DNA from 2 places in the Mesorhizobium sp. WSM4806 genome. Region 1 is predicted to be linked to the other one. Evidence: riboswitches for the same ligand, from Rfam matches in the RefSeq annotation. Region 1 holds a riboswitch; the other holds the start of a gene.
The links. A riboswitch is a leader RNA that binds a small molecule or an ion and turns the genes downstream of it on or off. The one in region 1 is predicted to bind S-adenosylmethionine.
Positions count from the first base shown of each region.

Region 2: another riboswitch for S-adenosylmethionine. It lies ahead of metX (homoserine O-acetyltransferase MetX); the one in region 1 lies ahead of AC0L2M_RS21305 (O-succinylhomoserine sulfhydrylase).

Region 1 covers NZ_JBVVQZ010000014.1:62,010-65,213, forward strand. The annotation lists gene AC0L2M_RS21300 (2'-deoxycytidine 5'-triphosphate deaminase) at 1-836, opposite strand, end outside; SAM riboswitch at 961-1,038, shown strand; gene AC0L2M_RS21305 (O-succinylhomoserine sulfhydrylase) at 1,112-2,302, shown strand; gene AC0L2M_RS21310 (ceramide glucosyltransferase) at 2,350-3,204, opposite strand, start outside.
Region 2 covers NZ_JBVVQZ010000018.1:86,096-89,299, reverse strand. The annotation lists gene hisC (histidinol-phosphate transaminase) at 1-1,099, opposite strand, end outside; SAM riboswitch at 1,272-1,349, shown strand; gene metX (homoserine O-acetyltransferase MetX) at 1,470-2,639, shown strand; gene metW (methionine biosynthesis protein MetW) at 2,755-3,204, shown strand, end outside.

The DNA of each region.
Region 1 (3,204 bases):
ACCAGCGGATCGAAGGGCGTCATCTCGGCGGCATAGAGCGGCGGCACATGCACCGCTTCCTGGCTGACGAGGATATAAAATTCGTCCGGATCGAGCACCAGTTCGCCGGCGCCGCTCTTGTAGAGCGGGTCCCAGAAATCGAGGACATCCTGCGCGGCGCGCTTGTCGACATCGACCAGGCCGGTGTGGTGCTTGCCGCGGTAGCCGACCAGCCCGTCCTTGTCGCCATCGAGGTCGATCGACAGTGCGATGCCGCCGCCGGAAATGTTCGGCGGCTCGGTGGCGACGAGCGTCTCGGCACGGTGCAATTCATGCAGCTCGCTTTCCGACAAAAGCGCGTTGCCGGTGCGGAACCGGATCTGCGACAGCCGCGAGCCGGCGCGGACGACGATCGGAAAGGTGCGCGGGCTGACTTCGAGATAGAGCGGGCCGTTGTAGCCGGCAGCGATCTTGTCGAACTCGTGGCCGCGATCGGTCATCACGCGGGTGAAGATGTCGAGCCGCCCGGTCGAGCTTTTTGGGTTGGCCGAAGCGGAAATGTTTGCCGGAAGCGCCAGGCTCTCGAGCAGCGGCACGATATAGACGCAGCCCGTCTCCAGCACCGCACCATCGGTGAGATTGATTTCGTGCAGCTTCAGGCGGTCGAGTTTTTCAGCAACCCTGTAGTTGGGGCCGGGCAGGAAGGAGGCGCGCACCCTCCAGGCCTTGTCGCCAAGCCTGAGGTCCAGGCTGGCCGGCTGGACCTGGTCGGCGTCGAGCGCGCGCGGCGACTTCAGCGCGCCCGACTGGTACAGCGCGGAAATATCCTGATCCGGAAGAATGCCTGTCTGCCGCAAAGTCTGGCTCCGCTCGAAGGCCGGGCGTGGTCTCGTCTTGTCGCAGGATCCGCCGTGGAACCCGCTGGTACAAACCTCTTAATCATGCCGGCAATTGACGCAAGCGCGGTGCAGGTCTAAAGGATCGTTATCCCGTGGTGATTTGGCCGGTCGGCTTGCAGCCACGTTAAATAAGTCGCTAAAGGACCGTCGGGCCGAAAGGCCGTACGACCGGTTGCGACTTTCGCGGCCGGTTTTTTTGTGTTTGGACCATTTTTTGTGTTTGGAACAAGGTGATGACGAGCAAAACGCGCAACTGGAAGCCTCAGACCGCCCTCGTGCATGCAGGAACGCTGCGTTCCGGCTTCGGCGAAACCTCCGAGGCGATGTATCTCACGCAAGGCTATGTCTACGACACGGCGCAGGCGGCGGAAGCCCGCTTCAAGGGCGAGGAACCGGGCTTCATCTATTCGCGCTATGCCAATCCGACGGTCGACATGTTCGAGAAGCGCATGTGTGCGTTGGAAGGTGCCGAAGATGCCCGCGCCACCGCATCCGGCATGGCGGCGGTGACGGCGGCGTTGCTGTGCAGTGCCCGGGCCGGCGACCACATCGTGGCGGCGCGCGCGCTGTTCGGCTCCTGTCGCTGGGTGGTCGAGACGCTGGCGCCGAACTACGGCATCGAGGCGACGCTGGTCGACGGCACCGACATCGCCAATTGGGAAAAGGCGGTCAGGCCCAACACCAAGTTGTTCTTCCTTGAAAGCCCGACCAATCCAACGCTGGAGGTCGTCGACATCGCAGCCGTAGCCTCGCTTGCCGATTCGATCGGCGCGCGGCTGATCGTCGACAACGTCTTTGCCACGCCCTTGCAGCAGAAGCCGTTGCAACTCGGCGCCCATATCGTCGTCTATTCGGCGACCAAGCACATCGATGGCCAGGGGCGCTGCCTCGGCGGCATCATCCTGTCGGACAAGAAGTGGATCGACGAGAATTTGCACGACTACTTCCGCCACACCGGTCCCAGCCTCTCGCCCTTCAATGCCTGGACGCTGCTGAAGGGCCTGGAGACGCTGCCGCTGCGCGTGCGCCAGCAGACGGAAAGTGCCGGCCGGATCGCGGACTTCCTCGCCGAGCGATCGGAAATTGTCCGCGTCATCTATCCCGGCCGCGCCGATCACCCGCAGGCGGCGATCGTCAAGAAGCAGATGTCGGGCGGCTCGACGCTGATCTGCCTCGACGTCAAGGGAGGCAAGCAGGCGGCCTTCGCCTTCCAGAACGCGCTCGATGTCGTGCTGATCTCCAACAATCTCGGTGACGCCAAGAGCCTGATCACCCATCCGGCGACGACGACACACAAGAATCTGAGCGACGAGGCGCGGGCCGAACTTGGCATCGGGCCAGGCACGCTCAGGCTGTCCGTCGGACTGGAGGACACTGACGACCTGCTCGAAGACATCGAGCAGGCCTTGAAAGCCGCCAGGTAGGGATACGCGCCGAACTGCTGCGCTCTGATCTGGCAAAGCAGGCGCGGTCAGGCGCCCGACGGCGTCTCTTCCAATTCCGCAACGGCGCTGGTTTGGATGGTCATCGTGTTGCCGCGCCAGTCGACGGCACCGCTGAGCCAGCCGCGCACCCAGATGGCGGGAAGCATCACGTCCCGCGCAACCATCGCCGGGATCATGCGCAGCGACAGGTGCCAGCCCTTGGCCGAGGCGAGAGCGCATTCCGGCAGATAGGCGACTATCAGCACGGCGATGGCGGTAGCCGGCAGGCTGAAACCGGCGCCTGCTGCCGCAACCAGCGCCAGCACCAGCGGCGGCGCCGCTCCGATCAGGATCTCGGGCGCGAAAAACAGTGGGAAGGTGACGCGACGCAGGCGTGCCCAGCGGGCCTGGCGCGACCAGATTTCGCCAAATGTGCGCAAGCCGAGCGGCTGTTCGAAGGGCGCGGCAACGAGATTGACGCGCAGTCCGAGCCCGTTGACAAGCTTGGTCGCGGCGGCATCCTCGGCAATCTCGGCGGCAAGCGCACGGATGCCGCCATTGGCGTCGAGCAATGGCTTGTTCCACAGCATGCTCTTGCCCTGGGCGAAACCGAGGCCGAGCGCCTCGCCGGTATATTGCCAGCGCGCCTGCAGCGTGTTGAGGAAAGCGCATTCGACCTCCGCCCAGAACCCGTCCGGCCGCGAGCCGATCGGCGTCGAGCAGACGAGGCCAGTGTCCTGCCGCCATGCCGTCATCAGATGCTGGACATAGTCCCTCGGCATCAGGACGTTGGAATCGGCAAGGATGACCCAGTGGTGGCGCGCGGCCTCCCAGGCCTTCACGCAATTGTTGAGTTTCGGATTGCCGCTGATGCGGTCGTCGCCGACCAGCAGCCGGGCCGG
Region 2 (3,204 bases), on a different contig from region 1:
GAAATGTCGCGAGGGCGGCGACAACGCCGCGATTGGCCTCTTCGGTGCCGATGCTCATGCGCAGCGCATTTGGGAAGCCGTAACCGGAAACGCGCCGCAATATGTAGCCGCGCGCACAGAGGTAATCGTCCGCGGCTGCCGCAGAATGTTTTTTGTCCTCGGGAAAGTGGATGAGGACGAAATTGCCGACGCTCGGCGTCACCCGCAGTCCGAGCCTGGTCAATTCCTCGCTGACCCAGGTCAGCCAGGTCGCGTTATGCGCCACGCTTCGCTCGACATGGGCGCGGTCGCGGATCGCGGCAATGCCGGCCTCGATTGCCGTCGCGTTGACGTTGAAGGGACCCCGCACCCGGTTGATCGCATCGATGACATGCATCGGCGCGTACATCCAGCCGATCCGCGCACCGCCAAGGCCGAGCTTGGAGAAGGTGCGGGTCATAACCACGTTTTCCGCACCAGCCACCAGTTCGACGCCGGCTTCATAATCGTTGCGGTGGACATATTCGGCATAGGCTGCATCCAGCACCAGAAGCACGTTTCGAGGCAGGCCAGCATGCAGGCGGCGCACCTCCTGGAACGGCAAATAGGTGCCGGTTGGGTTGTTGGGATTGGCGAGGAAAATGATCCGCGTACGCGGCGTCACCGCAGCGAGGATCGCATCGACGTCGGCGCGCTCCTTGGTTTCCTTGACCGAGACCGGGACAGCACCTGCCGACTGGATGTAGATCTTGTAGACCATGAATCCGTGTTCGGTGATCACAGCCTCGTCGCCCGGCGCGAGATAGGTCTGCGCAAGCAGGCCCAGAATCTCGTCGGAACCATTGGAACAAACTATGTTCGCCGGGTTGAGGCCATGCACCTCGGCGATCGCCTCCCGCAGGCGCCTGGCGGTGCCGTCGGGATATATGTCGAGCTTGGCCGCGACGTCGCGCGCGGCTTCTATTGCTTTCGGCGAGGGGCCGAGCGGGTTCTCGTTCGACGACAATTTGTGGACCTTGGCAACGCCGGCCGGCGCCGTGCTTTTGCCCGGCACATAGGCTTCGATGTCCATGATCCCCGCGCGGGGCGTTGGACGTGCCTGATCCGATACTTGGTTCATATTGCAAAAATCCGTCGAGAACGCTTCCGCTGCTCCAACGCGATGCGAATTTCGGATCCGCCACACTGGAAGCCGCCGCGGAAATACAAGCCGTGGCCTGGAATGTCGAGAGGCGGCAATGATCGGTGCGTGGCTGGCCGTTGACGGCGAGGCGCGCCGGTCCTAGAAGAAGGCGAAATCCCGTGGTGATTTGGCCGGTCGGCTTGCAGCCACGTTAAACAACTCGCTAAAGGGCCGTTTGCATCTTGTAACCGGCTTTGCGAAGGCAATGCCGGTTTTTTTGTTGTCCGCAGCCGGCCGGACAGTCGCATCGACCCGAAAATCTTAATCGACTTTCGGAAAACACGATGGGTTAATGTAAGAGGATGCGATGGTCGCGCTGCGCACGAAAAGAACCAACAACGAGGCCGACGAGCCGTCGAGCCCGGTGTTGCGGTTCGGCGCCGACAAGCCGCTCAAGCTCGATGCCGGCACGCTGCTGTCGCCGTTCCAGATCGCCTACAAGACCTACGGCACGCTCAACGACGCCCGCTCCAACGCCATCCTCGTCTGCCATGCACTGACCGGCGACCAGCATGTCGCCAGCACCAATCCAGTGACCGGCAAGCCGGGCTGGTGGGAAGTGCTGATCGGCCCCGGCAAGATCATCGACACCAGCCGCTTCTTCGTCATTTGCTCGAACGTCATCGGCGGCTGCCTCGGCTCGACCGGCCCCGCCTCGACCAATCCCGCCACCGGCAAGCCGTACGGGCTCGACCTGCCGATCATCACCATCCGCGACATGGTGCGGGCGCAGTTGATGCTGGTCGACCATTTCGGCATCGAAAAACTGTTCTCGGTGCTCGGCGGCTCGATGGGCGGCATGCAGGTGCTGCAATGGGCGTCGAGCTATCCGGAGCGCGTTTTCTCAGCGCTGCCGATCGCCACCGGCGCGCGCCATTCCTCGCAGAACATCGCCTTCCATGAGGTCGGCCGGCAAGCGGTGATGGCCGATCCCGACTGGCATGGCGGCAAGTATTTCGAGCAGGGCAAGCGCCCGGAAAAGGGACTGGCTGTGGCGCGGATGGCCGCTCACATCACCTATCTGTCGGAGGCGGCCCTGCACCGGAAGTTTGGCCGCAACCTGCAGGACCGTGAAGCGCTCACCTTCGGTTTCGACGCCGACTTCCAGATTGAGAGCTATCTGCGCCATCAGGGCATGACCTTCGTAGACCGCTTCGACGCCAACTCCTATCTCTACATGACCCGGGCGATGGACTATTTCGACCTCGCCGCCGATCATGGCGGCCGGCTGGCCGACGCCTTTGCCGGCACCAGGACCCGTTTCTGCCTGGTCTCCTTCACCAGCGACTGGCTGTTCCCGACCGAGGAGAGCCGCTCGGTCGTTCACGCGCTGAACGCGGCCGGCGCCTCGGTGTCCTTCGTCGAGATCGAGACCGATCGCGGCCACGACGCCTTCCTGCTCGACGAGCCGGAGCTGTTCGCCGCCATCAACGGCTTCATCGCGTCGGCGGCCCGCGCCAGGGGGCTCAGCGCATGACCCCCAAAGATTACAGCCTGTTCGAACCGGCATCTTGCGCCAGGCATCAGCGCATGGCCCCGAAAAGTTGCAGACTTTTCGGATCAAGGTCATGCGCCAGTCAAGAGGCACGATCATGAGTGTCAACCACGCCCAGCGCGTCGACCTCGAAGTCGTCGCCGATCTCATCCCGCCGCAGTCGCGGGTGCTGGACGTCGGCTCCGGTGATGGCCTGCTGCTCGAATTGCTGCAGGCAACGAAGCAGGTCGACGGCCGTGGGATGGAACTGTCGCAGCGCGGCGTCAACGAATGCGTGGCACGCGGCCTGTCCGTCATCCAGGGCGACGCCGACAAGGACCTCAAATTCTATCCCGACAAGGGTTTTGATTTCGTCGTCCTGTCGCAGACCTTGCAGGCGACCCGCAACCCGAAGCTGGTGCTCGACGAGTTGCTCAGGATCGGCAACCACGCCATCGTCTCCTTCCCCAATTTCGGCCACTGGCGGGTTCGCCTTTCGCTGTTCGTCGAAGGGCGGATGCCGGTGACCAAGGACCTGCCCTATTCCTGGTACGACACGCCCAACATC